3 regions of the Vibrio cortegadensis genome follow, and region 1 is predicted to be linked to each of the others. Evidence: riboswitches for the same ligand, from Rfam matches in the RefSeq annotation. Region 1 holds a riboswitch; each other region holds the start of a gene.

Region 1 (6,672 bases):
CAACTTAAGGTACACCTCTGGGCCTCAATGGTTACAAGAGTTCTTATTGCATGATCGTTGGGTATTGGCTGTCTCTGGTACGCACGGAAAAACGACCACGTCGAGCATGTTGGCGTGGATCTTAGAAGATTGTGGTTACGCTCCGGGTTTTTTAGTCGGTGGTGTATTAGGTAACTTTGATCAATCAGCTCGCTTAGGCGAAAGCATGTTTTTTGTGGTTGAAGCGGATGAGTACGACAGTGCCTTTTTTGATAAGCGCTCTAAGTTTGTCCACTACCACCCAAGAACCTTAGTGATGAATAACTTAGAGTTTGATCATGCGGATATTTTTGATGATCTAGAGGCGATCAAGCGTCAATTCCACCACTTAGTGAGAACCGTTCCGAGCAATGGGCGTATTTTCTCACCAAAACAAGATGCTGCGATTCATGACGTACTTGATCGTGGTTGCTGGAGCGAACAAGAGAGCAGTGGCCTAGGCGGAGAGTGGCAAGCCGAGAAAATCGTTAACGACGGATCGGAATTTAATGTGCTTTTCCAAGGTGGGTTAGCCGGCCGTGTTAAGTGGGATCTTGTTGGCGATCATAATGTCGATAATGCCCTAATGGCGATTGCCGCGGCGAGACATGTCGGCGTTACCCCTGATCTTGCGTGCGAATCTTTGGCCAAGTTTATCAATACTAAACGCCGTTTAGAGCTAAAAGGGGAGATCAATGGAGTCACCGTATATGACGATTTTGCACACCACCCAACCGCGATTGAACTGACGTTGGGCGGCCTGCGTAACAAAGTGGGTGACAGTAAAATTATTGCGGTATTAGAGCCACGTTCAGCAACCATGAAGCGAGGCGTACACAAAGAAACACTCGCCGCCTCGTTAGCAAAAGCGGATTCCGTTTATCTATATCAACCGGATAATATCGCGTGGTCGGTTCAAGATGTGGCTGAGCAGTGCATTCAACCTGCTTTTACCAGCGCTGAGATGTCGGAGTTTGTGGCTAAAATTGCCGCTGAAGCTAAGCCGGGCGATCAAATTCTAGTGATGAGTAATGGTGGCTTTGAAGGGATACACGACAAGTTGATTGCTGCATTGTCTGTTTAATTCGTCTGCTCCTATTTGTTAAGCAGCATTTGTTAAGTAGCTATGATTGGTAGAGTAGGAATGACACTCTTATTGATGAAATAGCCGTAGGCGAGTATTCTTCGCCATCATTAAATTTACTCATGGATTCGCTTTTGGCTGATCCATATGAGTTTAGTATGGGATAGTTATGGCACCTTGTGACTCGAAAACCATCACCCTTGCATTCACTGGCGCGTCTGGTGCGCCTTACGGATTAAGATTGCTAGAGTGTTTACTTGCGGCGGATTATCACGTCTATTTATTGATCTCTTCGGCTGCGCGAGTGGTTATGGCGACAGAGCACGATCTCAAGCTTCCTAGTGGACCTGATGCTGCAAAAACAGCGCTAGTAAAGCATTTGAATTGCGATGCGGAAAAGCTAACCGTATGTGGCAAAGATGACTGGTTCTCTCCAGTTGCATCGGGTTCTGCGGCACCTAAAAAAATGGTGGTATGCCCTTGTTCAGCAGGAAGCGTGGCCGCGATTGCACATGGAATGTCTGATAATCTGATAGAAAGAGCAGCAGATGTGGTGATGAAAGAGCGTGGGCAACTGTTGTTGGTGGTGCGTGAAACCCCATTTTCAACTCTGCATTTAGAAAATATGCATAAGCTTTCGACCATGGGTGTCACTATCATGCCTGCGGCTCCAGGTTTTTATCATCAACCTAAAACCATTGAAGATCTCATCGATTTCATGGTGGCACGAGTGCTTGATCATCTTGGTATTGAACAAGGTTTAGTGCCTCGTTGGGGTTATGATCAGCGAGTTGTGAAGCCTGAATCTTGATCCTTATGGCTTATTGATCTAATTACCATTACAATTCGACTTACTCATCGGGGGGCCAGTCATTCATTTTGTGGATGATCAGCTGAGATCAAGCATCTGCTTGGGACCCGTAAACCTGAACCGGATAATGCCGGCGTAGGAATTGAGTTTGGAGCAACCTTTTCGTATTCCTCCCTCAAGTCCTGTGTCGTACCTACTACAAGGAAAGCGAACAGTGAAAACCACTCTAACCGCAGTAGCACTTGCTACCATCACCTCTTTTTCGGCGTCTGCCGCTGATAACACACTGACTATTTATACTTATGACTCTTTTGCATCAGAGTGGGGCCCGGGTCCGGCTGTTGAGAAAGCATTTGAATCTAAATGTGGTTGTGATGTGAATTTTGTCGCCCTTGATGATGGTGTGTCGATCTTAAATCGTCTGCGTCTTGAAGGCTCAAATACCAAAGCGGATATCGTATTGGGTTTGGACAACAACTTAATGGTAGAAGCGAAGAAAACCGGTTTATTGACCGAGCATCACGTTGATACCTCTTCTGTTGCTTTGCCAAAAGGTTGGACAGATACGACGTTTGTTCCTTATGACTTCGGTTACTTTGCCTTTGTATACAACACTGAGAAATTGGCCAATCCACCGAAAAGCTTGAAAGAGCTGGTGGAAGAACGTGATGACTTGAAAGTGATTTATCAAGACCCACGAACTTCAACTCCGGGCCAAGGTTTGATGCTGTGGATGAAGTCTGTTTATGGCGACAATGCGAGTGATGCATGGAAAAAATTGGCTAAGAAAACGGTCACAGTAACGAAAGGTTGGTCTGAAGCTTACTCGATGTTCTTAGAGGGCGAGTCTGATTTAGTGCTCTCTTATACGACCTCTCCGGCTTACCATATTATTGCTGAAAATGAGACGAAGTATGCGACAGCGGATTTTGCAGAAGGGCATTACACTCAAGTTGAAGTCGCGGCAAAAGTGAAGGGCTCGAACAATGAAAAGCTGGCGAATGAGTTCATGAATTTCATTTTAAGTGATGACTTCCAATCGGTCATGCCTACCGGGAACTGGATGTACCCAGTTACAAATGTCGCCTTGCCAAAAGGGTTTGAAACACTCTCTTTACCAAAGCAAGCATTAAGCTTCAGTGCAGAAGAGGTGGCTGAAATGCGTAAGCCTTGGATCCGTGAATGGCAACATGCGCTCACTTTTTAATACTAATTAGTCAATAGAATTAATGAATTCAGTTCCTAAAGTTGGATTATGGGTCGCGATAGTTATCGCGACCTTTGTTCTTTGTGCTCTGGCTGCACTTTTTCAGTATGCGCCTTCGCTAGAGCTTTCTAGTGTTTGGTCTGATCCCTATTATCGTCATGTGACCAAATTTAGCTTTTATCAAGCCGGGCTCTCAACGTTACTGAGTGTCGGTTTTGCTATTCCTGTGGCGCACGCTCTGTTTCGTCGCCAGTTTTTTGGTCGTTCATTATTACTCAAATTATTCGCGTCAACATTGGTGTTACCAGTGCTAGTGGGGGTATTTGGCTTATTGGCGATTTATGGAAATAGTGGTTTGCTTGCCAGCTTATTTGCGTGGTTTGAACATCAATTACCGTTTTCTATTTACGGCCTAAATGGCATTTTACTGGCGCATGTTTTTTTTAACCTGCCTTATGCTAGCCGTTTATTATTACAATCTTTAGATGCGGTTCCAGCCGAGCAACACAAGCTATGTGCTCACCTTGGAATGAGTCATTGGGATAAATTTAAGTGGGTTGAATGGCCTAGATTACGACAGCAACTTCCTCATGTGTGTGGCTTAGTGTTCATGCTCTGTTTTACTAGCTTTGCAACGGTGATGGCTCTAGGCGGCGGCCCCAAATCCACCACTATCGAACTGGCTATCTACCAAGCGATTAAGTTTGATTTTGATTTGCAATCTGGTGCGTTACTGGCGGTATGGCAAATGCTGTTATGTGGGGTGTTATCGATGTCAATTCAACGCTTATCAAAACCAATATCGGTATCCAATGGGCAGGTCAGTCGCAATACCTTTATGACCCGAGATTCGATGGCGGCTAAATGCTGGGATGGCTTTTGGATCATGGGTGTCTCAATGCTCGTATTACCTCCATTATTGATGGTGGTACTCAGTGGCATGAATGTGAAAGCGTTGTCGGTGTTGAGCGATATGAGCTTTTGGCTAGCCATGTTCTCTTCCCTTAAGATCGCCATCTTAGCCAGCGGGTTGTCATTGATCTCGGGGATGGCCATCCTATTGACGAGTCGAGCGTGGCGATTGCGTTCTCAAAGCTTGAAAGCCGATGGTATCGAACTGGTCGGGACGATTATTCTCGTGACGCCAGGGTTAGTCATTAGTACGGGGCTATTTTTACTATTGCGTAATGTCACGGACGTATTCAGCATTGCCCCGATGATTGTCATTGGCGTGAACAGTTTAATGGCATTGCCATATGTGATTAAAACTTTATCTCAGCCTATGCTGCATATTGCGCAGCAGTACCAATTATTATGCCCAAGTCTTGGAATGAGTGGGTTCTCACGTTTTCGCCTTGTGGAGTGGCGAGCATTACGCAAGCCTATCGCTAATGCATTTGCGCTGAGTTTTATGCTGTCTGTTGGCGATTTAAGTGCGATAGCTCTTTTTGGTAGCCAAGAATTTAGAACCTTACCTCTCTACCTTTTTCAGTTATTAGGCAGTTATCAAATGGAGGCTGCTGCCGTGGTCGCTTTGAGCTTATTACTGCTGTGCGTGGCGTGCTTCTCCATCATTGAACGTGCATTTCAAGTGACGCCTAAGGCGAAAAACTCCCGTCCACAGGCGGTTAAGGAATATTTATGATTCAGCTTTCAAATGTCCAATATGACTACCATCATGAAGGATTTGAATTTGACCTAATTGCGAAGCAAGGTTCTATTGTGGCGCTGATGGGGCCAAGTGGTGCTGGTAAATCAACGTTACTCAGTTTGGTTGCTGGTTTTATTGACCCAAGTGATGGGGATATTCGTGTTGATGGGTCGTCTGTTCTCGGACAAGAACCTTACTTGCGACCACTTGCGATGTTGTTTCAAGAACACAACTTGTTTGCTCACTTGTCCGTTCGAGAGAATATTGGCCTAGGGCTTCATCCGGGGCTTAAATTGACCGCAGATCAAGTGAAGCAAGTGAATGATGCCGCCCTGCAAGTTGGTGTCGCTGACATGTTAGATCGCTTGCCTGAGCACTTATCGGGAGGCCAAAGACAGCGTGTCGCACTGGCGCGTTGTTTTGTACAGCCTCATCGAGTTTGGTTGTTAGATGAACCGTTTTCGGCGTTGGACCCGATTCTTCGTGCCGAAATGCTCAATCTTGTTAAACGACTTGCCGCAGAAAGAGAGATTACGGTTGTGATGGTGACGCACCATATTAGTGATGCCAAAGCCATTGCCAGCCATTTTGCATTCTTAGCTCAAGGTAAGGTGATGTTGTGTGAGCCTATTGAAAACCTTAAGGCAACCCATGACAACAATATGTTGAGTGACTTTGTGAAAGCGGGGGAGTAGCAACCTGCCTTTCATTTCGCTTATTCGTCTTTATTGAGTCGAGGTGTTTTTTCTTCGCATTATGATTATGTTTCAGGCATAAAAAATGGCTGAACCTGTCAGCCATTTTATTGTATTCACTAAAGTGAAAGCGTATTAATCTTCACTTCCTTCATGTAGCTCTTTTAGAACTTGGAAGATTTCACGTGAAGATTTCGGTGCTTTTTTCGCAGCCTTCTCTTTGTTTGCTTGACGAGCAAGCTGACGTAGACGTTGGCGATCCGCCGATGGGTATGTTTCCATCACCTCTGCGATAGCACTGTCACCGTTCTCAATAATACGATCACGAGTCTGTTCAAGCTTGTGCAATGTAGCCGTCGCTTGTGAGTGCTTGTTACGAACTTTATCAAGAGCTGCTTGAATCGGTTCTGGATCGACGAAACGCATCAACTTGCCAATATATTGTAGCTGGCGACGTCGAGCTTCATTTTTAAAGCGTTGCGCGTCCTTGATTGCTTCAGCAAGATCTTCCGTCAGTGGAAATTTAGCCAGTACTGATGGTTTTAGCGAGATTAACTCTTCGCCTAAAACTTGCAGTGCTTCCATGTCTTCCTTCATCTCGGTTTTGCTGACCCAGATGATCTCTTCTTCTGGTTCCCAAGGCGCTTTTTGGTTTTTACGTGCCATGTTTGTATGCCTATATCACTATCTCAAACGAATATATCCCTATTTTAGCAAGAATCGTGGGGAGAAAGCGAAATTCTTGTTATCCTAATCAATATTGATAGCAAATAGTTAGATTGAATATGGATGTAAGACAGCAAGTCGCTCAACAACGCGTTGAGTTAGAAGCCGCAGTAGCAAAAGCTTTGGATATGGCAGCAGTCAGTGCTGATGCTGCAGAAGTCGCGATTACTAAGAGTACTGGACTTAGTGTTTCGACTCGTATGTGTGAAATCGAGAATGTTGAGTTTAATAGTGATGGTGCGCTAGGGATCACGGTTTATCGAGGTCAACGTAAAGGCAGTGCGTCTACATCCGATCTTAGCGAAAAAGCGATTCAACAGACGGTTGCAGCTGCACTTGATATTGCTCAGTACACTTCAGAAGACCCTTTTGCAGGCCCTGCACCTAAAGAATTGATGGTGAAAGAGATCCCAGATTTGGATCTGTTTCACCCTGATGAACCAAACCCTGATGCGGCGGCGGAAATTGCCATTGCAGCGG
Region 2 (6,672 bases), on a different replicon from region 1:
AAAACATCGGTAAGCAGATGTTCTATTTCAGAAACTTCATGACTCGCGATGATCAGTGTGCGTTCACCATCGTGAAACCATTCAAGCAAATGACGGTAAAAAGTATCGCGGTAGAGAAGGTCAAGGCCAAGAGTCGGTTCGTCGAGAATGAGCACTTTGGTGTCGGTTGCAATCACAACAGCGAGATGCAGTTGAACTTTCATCCCTTTTGATAGGCTTTTGATTTTGCTAGAGGGTTTGATCTCTGTTTTGGTTAATGTTGCTTTGGCTTTTTTAATATCAAAGCTTGGATGTACGCCTGATGTATATTTGAGTAGCTGTGCCACACTCATCCAGTCTGGCAGTACATTCACATCAGAAATATAGGCAAGATGCTCCATAAGCTTTGCGTGTTGATCAATGGGATGGCAACCATTAACAGAGATCTCACCTTGGTAACGGTGAGCGCCAAGCAGTGCATTAATTAATGTCGATTTTCCTGCGCCATTGTGACCGAGTAGGCCTAATACTTGTCCTGCATGCAGTTCAAAGCTTACATCGTGCAGTGCATTGTTGCTGCTCTTAGAAGCATTGCTTTTAGATACAGGGTTCTTGGAAATATAGCTATTAGAAACATAGCTTTTAGAAACGTGCAGTACACTTACTAAAGGATTCATTTTTCACCTGTCATGTGCTGTTTTAGCTGTTGTACGAATTCATCTAAGGGCATATCAATTTGTTTTAACGTTGCCGCAATCGTCGGGATCTGTTGTTCAAAAAAATCTGATTTTTGTCTCTCTTTTAAAGTCTTTAATGCCCCCAAAGCGACAAACATCCCTTGCCCACGTCTTTTTTCGACCAACCCTTCATCGACAAGGAGTTGATAGCCTTTCATTACGGTTAAGTGATTGATCTTTAAATCGGCCGCCACGGTTCTTACTGATGGAAGCGGTTGTTCCTCTAACCAAATACCTTGCAGAATTTGCTCAGTAATCCTTTCACTTAACTGACGAAAGATTGGCTGATTATCATGCCAGTCCGTCATTTCTTACCTCTGCGTAATCGCGTGATTAACTTGGTTGGTGTTATATGTAAGTATAACACTATACCTGTAACGCTTAATTGCAAGCTATTTTTTGAAGAAAGATAGTTAGTGAGTCAACGCTGTGGTGTAGGGGAGATGATAACTTGATCAGTTTTTAGAGTAGTAAGAAGCAGAACCCTAAAGCTTGAGGCTTCTGCTTTTATTGTCTGGAATATTGCGATTCAGTGGTTAGTAGTTAGCCGAAGGTTGTTGGTCGCGGCTGAGCCCATAGATGGCGTGATCAACAATGCGACCATTGAGGTTTTCATTGCGGCTGATGATTCCTTCTAACTTAAAGCCAAGACGTTCGCACAGAGCTCGGCTCGGTTTGTTTCCTTCGGCAGCAGAAATCTCGATTTTTTGCATATCAAGCTCATCGAAAGCGATACTAATTAGCTTTTTGACCACTCGACTCATGATTCCCTTGCCTTGCTCATCTTGAGACAACCAGTAACCAATGGTCACTTTTTGTAAGTCATGGTCAATACTATTAAAGCTGGTGTTTCCGACTAACCGATCCTGATACCAAACCGCGCAAGTCATGGACTTTCCTTCAGCGTAATCGTGGAGAGAGCGTTGAATGAAAATACGAAAGTCTTGTTCACTCTGGCAGTGAGGAGGCCAAGCGAGCCACTGAGATAAATACTCTTTCTGGCTGCAAGCAATATCAGAATAGTGTGAAGCGAAGGATTCTTGTACGAGTGCTAATTCTAATTCATCATCAATTTTTAGGCTAAACATGGCTTCCCTTAACTATTCATTATTGAATAATTCAAGCTAACAGGAAGCCAGTTATTTTTCTACTATCTTGATAAAATTTAAATTAAACAGACAGTTGATGGCATTTTACTGAGTGCTAACTTTACTTCTTATTGATGAAATCTTTAAAGCGGGCTTGGGTGTCAGCATCAGCTTTGCTGTACCAAAAATGCAGCATTTCTTCAGCAGTACTGTCAATTTGTGGTTGCTCCGCTTGTGTTACAACGACTGGTTTTGTCGCGGTTTCTGTCTTTGCTTTTGGAAGCGTCACGACAGTGGTGACAACACCGATAGAAGCAATGCCTCCGGCACGGTTATAATCCTCTGATTCACGAACATAGTTACGACCAAGTTGCATGCCGTCTTTTTTCAGCTTGTCGGTTTTAATTGAAATGGTTTCGCCTTTCTCGTCGATCAACGACCACTCCATGTTTCCGATTTCACGTTCTGCTTCACGTTCAGTTCGGTATTTTGGAAGGACAAAGTCTAATTTTGTATTCGCTTCATCAAAAGTGACGATATAAACATCGCTGCTCACACTATTGCGTTCATTCCCTTTGTCAAAATAGGGCTCAAAGCGGAAAACGATCTGGTTTTGTCCATCTTCTAAAGTTGCACTGGTCACCGAAGAGAAGAAACTTCCTGAGGTTTGTGGCTTTTCCATATTGACGGCTAAGAGAGTGACGTCAGAAGGAAGATTTAAGGTTACGTCGGCTAGTGCAAAATGGCTAGTGGCGATAAGAAGTGCAGCTGAGATAGGCTTAAGAATGTTCATATCCAATATTATTCCGTTTCAATAACTTATGATCGCTCTCAGCCTGCCTCGTAAAATGAGTGAATGCAATGATCAGGCTTGGAAATTGCCGCGAATAAGTGAAAAATTTACACAAGGCTGACCAAGAGAGCCTGACTAAGAATTAAACACCACCCGTAACACGCTGAAACTCGCAATGACCACCAATAAACCAATAGTGACGGGTTTGAACTTTGCTGCGCCATATTTATCAAATAGTTTCGTTCCAACGGCTCCGCCAAACATGCTGCTTGGTAATAGAGCAAGGGTAAGAATTACGGTATTCCAATCGACTAAGCCAGCGACACTCGCAGAGATAAAAGCAGTCGAATCAGCTAGCACAAAGAAAGCGATTAAACAGGCTCTTGCCACGATAGGTGAGAATGGACTGGCTAATGCGTGAGTGCCAATGGGTGGGCCAGACATGGAAGCCGCACCATTCATGATTCCGGCTAAACTGCCTAAAATGAGAGGAGCAACTCGACTCTTTTTCGAATACTGAAAACCGCGCTGGATCATGAAAGCAGAAGCAAAAATGAAACCGCTGATGATTAGGATGATGGTTTGCTGATCAACCGAAGTGAGCAGCAATAGCCCTACCGGAGTAAACACAAGGCAAGGAATAAAAACGTGTGCGACCCAAGACCAATCCACCGACCTTCTGACTTTCGGGAGCAGTTGAATATTACCTAGGCAGTCGATAAGCATAAATACCGGAACCAGTTTTATGACAGGCACAAACAGAGCACTCAAGGGCAGAGCGATAAGCGTGAAACCGAAGCCAGAGAAGCCGCGGACAATCGCCGCAAAGATAAAAACAAGGATTAAAGCAAAAAAAGTGGGACTGAGAATAAGATCCATAAGTGAGCTCTAAAATAGCCTCTATAACAGAGAGCAAATAGTGGTTGAGATGAAGCTGGATTGTGCGACGAGTTGCAATTATTCACAAGTTAAGTTGTTGTCAGTTTTACTTTTATATCGATACTCGTCGCTATAAACATTGCCCTTTTTAGAAAAATTGTTATTATCGCGGCTTACATAGTCGGGGGGCCATTAGGCTGAGATCGCAATTGCGAGACCCGTTGAACCTGATTCAGTTAACACTGGCGTAGGGAACTATAGTCTTGCTAATGATGAATCGATCCCAACATTCGTCTGTTTTTTAGCCAGAGAGTTCCTTGCATTAGTCTTGGAGCTTTTATGTCACATTCTCATATATCATCACATTCCTCTTCCCAAATATTACCTGATTCTACCACTCCGATTGTGTTGACTATTGCAGGCTCTGATAGCGGCGGTGGCGCGGGAATTCAAGCTGATATTAAAGCGATGTCGGCCACAGGCAGCTATTCCTGTTCGGTAATAACGGCCATTACTTCTCAAAATACACTCGGCGTTTCGGCCATTTTCCCCATTCCAATTGATCATATTGAAACTCAGTTAGATGCGGTTTTCACCGATTTAAATGTTGTCGCTGTTAAAGTCGGGATGCTGGCTGATTCTGAAATCATTAAAACCGTTGCCGCAAAGATTAAGCAGTATCGACCACAATTTGTCGTGGTTGACCCTGTAATGGTCGCGACCAGTGGAGACTTGCTGTTAGAGAACTCAGCGATCAGTACGCTAAAAGCAGAACTGCTTCCACTGGCTGATGTGATCACTCCAAACCTCCCAGAAGGTGCAGCTCTGATTGGTAGTTCTATTCCAACCAATGAAAATGCAATGAACTTGATGATTGCTGATCTGCGACAGTTGGGTGCGAACTCAGTACTGCTCAAAGGTGGTCATCTAGAGTGCGATGAGAATAGTAATGATTTGCTGATCTTTTCCGATCGCGTTGAGCGTTTGAGTGCAAAAAGAGTAGATACCCATAATACTCATGGCACGGGATGTACTTTATCATCGGCAATCGCTTCATATTTAGCACAAGGTAATGATCTATTCAGTGCGGTTAAGTTGGCTAAGCAATATATATCTTTAGCCATCGCTCATGCCGATGAGTTGGATATTGGCCAAGGACATGGTCCAGTTCACCACTTCTTTGATGGTCATAATGATGTCCGTTAATATGCAGGACGCGCCAGCTCAAGCATCGCTTAATCGCTCGGTTCTCAGTGTTGAACCTGGGGAGTGGTTAGACATTATATCGGGCTATTTACGTTACCAAGATACTGAACAGCCCATTATTTCAGGGCTAAACATGCGCATTCCTGCAACGTTATGGACGTGTATTTTAGGGCGCAGCGGTTGTGGGAAAAGTTCTTTACTTCGCTACCTTGCGGGGCTGTTAGAAGGTAAAGCTGAGTGGCGCGGTGAACTTAACCTCTGCGGTAACGATAAAGCCTCTCAAGCTATCGCAATTGATGGTCATATTGCGTATATGGCTCAGCAAGATCTGCTGATGCCTTGGCTGTCGGTATTAGATAATGTGCTGCTGAGTGATAAATTTGGATCTTCAGCCTTTGAACATCAGCAAGCTAAAGCTCTAGATCTACTGAACCGAGTGGGATTAGCAGGCAAGGCTCAACTTCTGCCTCAGCAGCTATCGGGTGGTATGCGCCAGAGAGTTGCTTTAGCTCGAACTTTAATGCAAGACAAACCGATTGTGTTAATGGATGAACCTTTCTCGGCGTTGGATGCCGTCACTCGTTATCGATTGCAAAATCTTGCATATGAGCTGCTCTCCGATAAAACAGTGGTATTGATCACTCATGATCCACAAGAAGCGATTCGATTAGCGCATCAGTTATACATTATTCAAGGTACTCCTGCTTTTGCGCAATCATTGAACATTGCCGATATTTTGTCTGTTCCTGACTCTGAAATGCCAAGAAAGTTTGATTCCAATTGTGCTCAGTTACAGCAGTGCATTATCGATCAGTTGGAGAGTGATTATGAATAGTTCGGCTCAACTAAGATTGGTATCCAGACGTCTTCTTGATAACCGTCACCTTCCTCATCAGCTGTTGCGAATGCTGTTTTCTGGGCTGGTTATCGTTGGGCTTTGGCAAGCGATAGTGGTGATTTTTGAGACCCCTCCTTTTATTCTGCCAGCCCCGTTAGATGTTTTTAATAGCTTAATTCAACGCTCTGACGTATTGGCTAAACATACCTTCGTTACAGCGCAAGAGATCATTTTAGGCCTACTTTTAGGGCTTTCTATGGGGTTGTTATTTGCGTTACAGATGTTGTTATTTAAACCAGTAAAACGTTGGTTACTCCCAATTCTCATTGCTAGCCAAGCCATTCCAGTATTCGCGATTGCTCCCGTTCTTATGCTGTGGCTTGGCTATGGCATTGCATCAAAAATCGTCATGGCGGCGTTGATCATTTTTTTCCCTGTGACGACATGCTGCTATGACGGATTACGTAACACTCCTGTTGGCTATCTTGATTTGGCTAAAACCATGGGCGCAACCAAATGGCAAATGTTACGCCATATTCAATTGCCTGCTTCGCTGCCTACTTTAGGTTCCGGCATTCGAGTAGCTGTGGTAATTGCCCCGATTGGCGCGGTTGCGGGAGAGTGGGTGGGATCAAGTGAAGGTTTGGGTTATCTGATGTTACAAACCAATGCTCGGATGATGATAGATGACATGTTTGCTGCACTGTTTGTGCTTTCAGCGTTGTCTGTCTCACTCTATTTCTGTGCCGATTTCATTTTGAAGAAACTGATCCCGTGGGAAGTGTGATCCCCATTATGTGCGATTCAAGGAGCGTGCATCATCGGAATATGAGCCGATAGAGCAGCGGTTTGAAAACTTATTACAACAAAAAAATGAATGAGCTAAGCCGCTCATGAATAGATTACCAATATGGAAATACAAGAAGGAAAAACAGTGAAAAAGAAAACGATTATGAGTGCTATTGCACTTGCGACTACATTGCTTTCTGTGAACGTTCAAGCTGACGAGAACGTTGAAGTTAAGCCGCTGACATTGATGCTTGATTGGTTTGTGAATCCAAACCACGGCCCGATTGTGATTGCGAAAGAGCGAGGATATTTTGCACAGCAAGGCTTAAAAGTCGAGATACAGGAGCCTGCTGATCCAAGTAC
Region 3 (6,672 bases), 420 kb from region 1:
GTGGAGCAACGACTGATTGGTTATCTAAAGTATTTAAGCTGTCTGAACAAGATAGAAAAATGATGCTTACAGCGGGTGTCGCTGCTGGTTTTGCATCAATTTTTGGAACTCCGTTTACAGGAGCGATTTTTGCTCTAGAAGTTCTATTTATTGGGCGAATTAAATTCAATGCGATAATACCAGCGTTACTAGCGGCAATATTAGCGAATGTTGTGGCATCCGCTTGGGGAGCTCACCATACTCATTACTTGATTAGCTTTGATCAAGTGAGCACACTCTTTGGTCATAATATCGATATTGATATCGTGCTTATGGGCAAAGTTATCATTGCATCTGTTGGGTTTGGATTGGCAGGATACTTATTTGGAGAGTTGACTCACGGGTTGAAAGATTTGTTCAATGCGGTGTTAAAGAACCCTTACCTTATCGTTGTTGTCGGTGGGGTCATTGTCATTATTCTAGCGCAGTTGTTGGGGAACTATGACTATATTGGTATTGGTGTCTATCCTAGTCGCGAAGGTGGTGTCAGTATTACCTCTGCTTTCTCAGCAGGAGGGGCTGAGTGGTATAGCTGGATAGTTAAATTATTACTTACAGCAATCACACTCGCTGCGGGTTATAAAGGTGGGGAAGTTACTCCGCTGTTCTTTGTTGGAGCTACATTAGGTAACTTTCTTGCGTGGGTCATGGGAGCGCCTGTGGACCTGTTCGCTGCTTTGGGCTTCTTAGCTGTTTTTGCGGCTGCGACGAATACTCCTTTAGCCTGCACAATTATGGGTGTTGAGCTGTTTGGTGGTGAGTATCTGCCTTATTTTGCCCTTGCATGCTATACAGCATATTATTTTAGTGGCCATACTGGTATCTATTCATCACAGCGTGTCGCCGTTTCAAAGACATTAAAACACGGTAGAGATCATGATGGGTCGAATAAAATTGGTTCATATCGTGAGCATAAATCGTCTCACTTAAAACGTCTGAGTAAGACGTTAGCGAATCGAAAAAAATAGTTTCACGTGGAACACATCACATTTTCTAGTGACACTAGCTGTTGTGGTGTGTTCTTCATTTCAATTAGCCCATGGATTCCCTATACTCCGACTGCTCAATATTTAATTAAAGATATTGAATGGAACTTGTCGGAGTGCTTAGTACTTACACATAAAGTACGAGCTGAGACCGCAATGCGGGATCCGTGGAACCTGATTAGGTTAATACCTACGAAGGGAACAAGAGAAAACCTAACCTTAGGTTGAGAGTTGTATTGCATACTTCTTATATTTCTAAATATATTGATAATCTGCAATATGAGCCTTGAAACTATGGCCTCTTGCTACACAATCCGACAAGCAATTATCCCAGTTATTACGAGGAATTTGCTATGTCGTCAAGTCGAAAAACATCGCGTCTTAATGCGAAATCAAACATTGCTTCACTATCTGTTCAGCCATATCCCAACTCAAAAAAAACATACATCAACGGATCGCGTCCAGACATCCGTGTACCTATGCGAGAAATATCTCTTGCGGACAGCCTCATTGGAGGTTCGAAGGAGTCTCCGCTGTATGCATCGAACGAGCCTATACAAGTTTATGACACGTCAGGTTCATACACTGACTCAAGCCATAATGTGAATGTCTATTCTGGTCTACCTAAGGTAAGAGATGCGTGGATAGAAGAGCGTGCTGATACTGAGCTCTTAGAAGGTGTTAGTTCAGTCTACTCGAAAGGGCGACTAGAAGATGAAACACTGAATGATCTGAGATATGGGAACTTGCCAAGTATACGCCGTGCCGCAGCAAACCAGTGTGTGACACAATTGCATTACGCACGTAAAGGCATTATCACCCCAGAGATGGAATTCATTGCGATTCGAGAAAACATGGGCCGACAGAAATTCTCTGATGGCCAGTTAAATCACCAACATGCAGGGCACAGCTTTGGTGCTAACTTACCCAAAGAAATCACACCTGAATTTGTGCGTAAAGAGGTTGCTGAAGGTCGAGCGATTATTCCTTCAAATATCAACCACCCAGAATCCGAGCCAATGATCATTGGTCGAAACTTTCTTGTTAAGGTAAACGCCAATATAGGTAACTCATCAGTGAGTTCATCGATAGAAGAAGAAGTTGAAAAACTGATTTGGGCAACTCGATGGGGGGCTGATACTGTCATGGATCTCTCCACTGGTCGAAACATTCATGAGACACGTGAATGGATACTAAGAAACAGCCCTGTACCTATTGGCACCGTTCCAATGTACCAAGCGCTAGAAAAAGTGAATGGCATTGCTGAAAACCTTAATTGGGAGGTGATGCGGGATACATTAATTGAGCAAGCTGAGCAGGGCGTTGATTACTTCACCATCCATGCGGGTTTGCTTCTTCGTTATGTGCCTATGACCGCTAAACGTGTTACAGGCATTGTTTCGCGCGGTGGTTCAATCATCGCTAAGTGGTGTTTAGCGCATCATCAGGAGAGTTTCCTCTATACTCATTTTCGTGAAATTTGCGAGATTTGCGCCAAGTACGATGTTGCTCTTTCTCTCGGAGATGGTTTACGACCGGGTTCTATCGCTGATGCAAATGATGAAGCACAGTTCTCTGAATTAAAAACATTAGGTGAGTTAACTAAAGTTGCATGGGAATACGATGTACAAGTAATTATTGAAGGCCCCGGACACATTCCAATGCACATGATTAAAGAGAATATGGACGTGCAATTGGAGCACTGTCATGAAGCGCCATTTTATACATTGGGGCCACTGACTACTGACATTGCACCAGGTTATGATCACATCACTTCAGGTATTGGTGCTGCAATGATAGGTTGGTATGGCTGTGCGATGCTCTGTTATGTCACCCCGAAGGAACACCTTGGTCTACCAAATAAAGAAGATGTCAAAACAGGGATGATTACTTACAAGCTTGCCGCACATGCTGCCGATCTTGCTAAGGGGCATCCTGGGGCTCAAATTCGTGATAACGCGTTATCGAAAGCTCGATTCGAATTTCGCTGGGAAGATCAGTTTAACCTAGCACTCGATCCCGAAACCGCACGAGCATTTCATGACGAAACCTTACCCCAAGAGTCGGGAAAAGTAGCGCATTTCTGTTCAATGTGCGGCCCTAAATTTTGCTCGATGAAGATATCTCAAGAAGTCCGAGAATATGCGAAAGACACCAAGCAGGTAGCGGCAGATCAAGCAATTGACATCAAGATGCTGAATGATCCTTTAGAAGGCATGCGTCAAAAATCACACGAGTTTCTATCTTCAGGTTCTGAGTTGTATCACCCTATATCTTCAGCTCAACCTAAACCAAGTATGAACGTGATTGTGGAGGAGGAGTAAGCATGAAATTGCAAATTCCTGCTCAGCACGTTGAGTTAACAGGGAAGGTGCAGCGATGTTTGCTGATAGCTGAACAGCATGGGTTTAGCATTGGGGATATCGAGTTGGGTGTTAGCCAAACTCGTGCCTTCCGACTTTTATCCGATGATACGAATGTTGAATTTGCTTTAGCGAGTGCTTTGAAGGCTGAAGAAAGAGCAACTCATATACTCAAATTTGTGTTGGATTACGACTCGCAACCATCGTTGTTTGACGCAACGAATCTTCTCGCCGAAAAGCCATCTGTCATATTTATTGGTAGTTTTCACGAAAATCATGCTGTTGATATTTGGCGATGTGGCGATGAAACTCGCAGTCAAATCACTTCTGATAAACAAAAAGACTTGCGTGATGAAAGCCAAGGAACTCATTCTACTTTGGAAAGTCACCTCGCTTGGTTGATTACATCGTTATGTTTAGGCTTTCCAATTGAAGACGCGCTTGTTCTGGCGAGAGCGAGTATCTCCGTAAAAACAGATTCAGATGTTTATGATGTTTCACGTGAAACATGGCCAGTCGATTTTAGTAGCTTTCCTGTACCTGCTTTGATGCCGAGTAAGCTCAATGCTGAACTGAAACCATCACAAGCTGATACATTGCACCAGTCTCAATCTATCTCACCTATAGTTTTTAAGGCATTGAGTAAAGATAGTTTAGGTTTGTACCCGGTCGTGAGTAATGCCGAATGGATTGAAAAGTTACTATTACTTGGTATTAAAACCATTCAACTCAGAGTTAAAGACCCATCAACGGCCGATTTAGAAGAGCAGATCGTTCAAGCTATTCGACTCGGAGAAAAATATCAGGCTCAGGTATTCATCAATGACTATTGGGAGCTGGCTATCAAGCATGGCGCTTTTGGTGTGCACTTAGGACAAGAGGACATCGAAACTGCCGACTTACAGAAGATTGCCACAAGCGGAATGTGTTTAGGCGTTTCCACGCACGGGTATCATGAACTGCTCCGAATTAGCCAACTGTCACCAAGTTACATTGCGCTAGGGCATATTTTCCCAACCACGACGAAACAAATGCCATCTAAACCTCAAGGCCTTACGAGGTTGAAACTGTATCAAGGTTTGATTAATCAGATGAATGACAACTCTCAGAAGTCCGGTATACCGACAGTAGCGATTGGTGGTATTGATTTATCGACCGCAAACATGGTCTGGTCGTGTGGGGTTTCAAGCCTAGCGGTGGTTCGAGCGATAACCCTATCAACGAATCCAAAGGAAACCATTGCAGACTTCAACAATATTATGAATGCGAACCATGAGCGTACAGAGGAGGTTTTATGCTAAGTCCTTCTCTTACTGACCAACAATTTTTACGCTATCAGCGACAGATATCACTGTCTGAGATACAAGAAATAGGGCAATCAAAATTAAATAAAGCGTCAGTACTTATTGTGGGATGTGGTGGCTTGGGTTCTGCTTCAGCCCTTTATCTCTCAGCTTCTGGGGTAGGACAACTCGTCATCGCAGATAGTGATGCGGTCGAGAGTTCTAATTTACAACGACAGGTCATCTATCAAGAGAAGGATATTGGCAGTCAGAAAGTCATCGCGATGAAGCGCCAACTATCGGCATTGAACTCTGATACTAATGTTCGGAGTGTGGATGCTCTTCTTAATGGTCAGCAATTGGATATAGAAGTGATGATGGCGGATATCGTCGTCGATTGCAGTGATAATATAGAAACTAGACAGGCAATAAACCTGGCTTGTTATCAGCATAAAACGCCACTGGTATCAGGTTCTGCGATTGGTTGGAAAGGGCAGTTAACAACATTTAGCTATCAAAAAGGTACCCCTTGCTATCACTGCTTGTTTCCCTATCAGAACCTCCCTCAAGCCAGTCGCTGCAATGAACTGGGGATTATGGGGCCAGTGGTTGGCGTCATAGGCAACCTTCAAGCACTGCAAGTCATCAAGTTGCTTACTCAGCCTTGCCGAATCAATTCCGGAGAAATACACCTGTTTGATGGACAGGAGCTGAGCTGGGAAACATTAACTTTCAGCCAAGACTCCGATTGCTCTGTTTGCCAAGTGACAACTCAGTCAGTTCAACAACATCATATAAAGGAATAATAAGTTGATGATCAATCTAACACTCAATAATAGGCCAATCACTATTGAGTCATGCCAGACACTTGCTTGGCTGCTTAATGATCTAGGTTTGAAGACGGAAGGCTGCGCGGTTGCTGTGAATGAGAGCATTATTGCAAAGTCACAATGGCAGCATTTCACATTTAATGACGGTGATTCAATCTCGCTGTTTCAAGCTATTGCTGGAGGTTAATAATGCTTACGATTGCAGGAAAAAAATTTCGTTCTCGTCTTTTTACCGGAACTGGAAAATTCGCAAGTAATGAATTGATGACGCAAGCGATACTCCAATCTGAATCTGAGTTGGCAACTATAGCGCTTAAAAGAGTCGATATTAATGACCAGTCAGACAATATTCTCCAGCCATTGGCGCAGTCTGGAATTAACCTTCTCCCCAACACTTCGGGAGCTAAAACCGCGCGGGATGCCGTTTATGCTGCTCATCTTGCAAGAGAGGCTCTTGGTACAAACTGGTTAAAGTTGGAGATACACCCAGATCCGAAATATCTAATGCCAGATCCTATTGAAACATTGAAGGCCGCAGAGCAACTCGTCGATGATGGATTTGTTGTGCTGCCTTACTGCCATGCCGATCCTGTATTGTGTAAGCGGCTTGAAGAAGTAGGTTGTGCAGCTGTCATGCCGTTAGGATCGCCAATAGGGTCGAATAAAGGGATCGCATCGAAGGATTTTCTGGAGATTATTATTGATCAAGCAAACGTACCTGTTGTGGTAGACGCTGGCATTGGCGCTCCATCTCATGCCGCGCTGGCGATGGAAATGGGTGCGGATGCTGTTCTTGTGAATACCGCTATTGCTTCCTCCCCAAATCCTATCCAGATGGCAATCGCATTTAAGCTGGCAGTAGAGTCAGGTCGTTTGGCTTATGAATCAGGTCTGGCAGGAGTTGTGAAGCAAGCTGTTGGGTCAAGTCCATTAACCTCGTTTCTAGATTCAGTTTAGGGGCGATGATGAGCTTTATTGATGAATTTAAAAAACTGAAGTGGGATGACGTCAGACTGTCTATTTATGCTAAGACCGCTGCCGATGTTGAGCTGGCGTTGAGTAAACCGAAATGTACATTAGAGGACTTTAAAGCCTTAATCTCTCCTGCTGCGGAACCTTACTTAGAGCAGATGGCACAACGGTCACAGGCTATGACTCGGAAGAGATTTGG

The links. A riboswitch is a leader RNA that binds a small molecule or an ion and turns the genes downstream of it on or off. The one in region 1 is predicted to bind thiamine pyrophosphate.
Region 2: linked by a shared signal. The riboswitch ahead of thiD (bifunctional hydroxymethylpyrimidine kinase/phosphomethylpyrimidine kinase) and the one ahead of thiB (thiamine ABC transporter substrate binding subunit) in region 1 are both predicted to bind thiamine pyrophosphate.
Region 3: linked by a shared signal. The riboswitch ahead of thiC (phosphomethylpyrimidine synthase ThiC) and the one ahead of thiB (thiamine ABC transporter substrate binding subunit) in region 1 are both predicted to bind thiamine pyrophosphate.

What each region holds. Positions count from the first base shown of each region.
Region 1 is NZ_AP025472.1:351,578-358,249, forward strand. Features, by position in the region: gene mpl (UDP-N-acetylmuramate:L-alanyl-gamma-D-glutamyl-meso-diaminopimelate ligase) at 1-1,102, shown strand, start outside; gene OCV39_RS01650 (flavin prenyltransferase UbiX) at 1,272-1,913, shown strand; TPP riboswitch at 1,952-2,072, shown strand; gene thiB (thiamine ABC transporter substrate binding subunit) at 2,128-3,120, shown strand; gene thiP (thiamine/thiamine pyrophosphate ABC transporter permease ThiP) at 3,143-4,765, shown strand; gene thiQ (thiamine ABC transporter ATP-binding protein) at 4,762-5,466, shown strand; gene yjgA (ribosome biogenesis factor YjgA) at 5,602-6,132, opposite strand; gene pmbA (metalloprotease PmbA) at 6,252-6,672, shown strand, end outside.
Region 2 is NZ_AP025473.1:676,666-683,337, forward strand. Features, by position in the region: gene OCV39_RS17320 (ABC transporter ATP-binding protein) at 1-656, opposite strand, end outside; gene OCV39_RS17325 (GntR family transcriptional regulator) at 653-1,024, opposite strand; gene OCV39_RS17330 (GNAT family N-acetyltransferase) at 1,253-1,804, opposite strand; gene OCV39_RS17335 (DUF2057 family protein) at 1,926-2,597, opposite strand; gene OCV39_RS17340 (sulfite exporter TauE/SafE family protein) at 2,733-3,476, opposite strand; TPP riboswitch at 3,649-3,747, shown strand; gene thiD (bifunctional hydroxymethylpyrimidine kinase/phosphomethylpyrimidine kinase) at 3,816-4,682, shown strand; gene OCV39_RS17350 (ABC transporter ATP-binding protein) at 4,669-5,517, shown strand; partial or broken gene OCV39_RS17355 (ABC transporter permease) at 5,597-6,307, shown strand; gene OCV39_RS17360 (ABC transporter substrate-binding protein) at 6,431-6,672, shown strand, end outside.
Region 3 is NZ_AP025472.1:3,043,544-3,050,215, reverse strand. Features, by position in the region: gene OCV39_RS14195 (voltage-gated chloride channel family protein) at 1-1,007, shown strand, start outside; TPP riboswitch at 1,128-1,243, shown strand; gene thiC (phosphomethylpyrimidine synthase ThiC) at 1,379-3,349, shown strand; gene OCV39_RS14185 (thiamine phosphate synthase) at 3,352-4,689, shown strand; gene OCV39_RS14180 (HesA/MoeB/ThiF family protein) at 4,683-5,477, shown strand; gene thiS (sulfur carrier protein ThiS) at 5,485-5,688, shown strand; gene OCV39_RS14170 (thiazole synthase) at 5,691-6,458, shown strand; gene thiH (2-iminoacetate synthase ThiH) at 6,467-6,672, shown strand, end outside.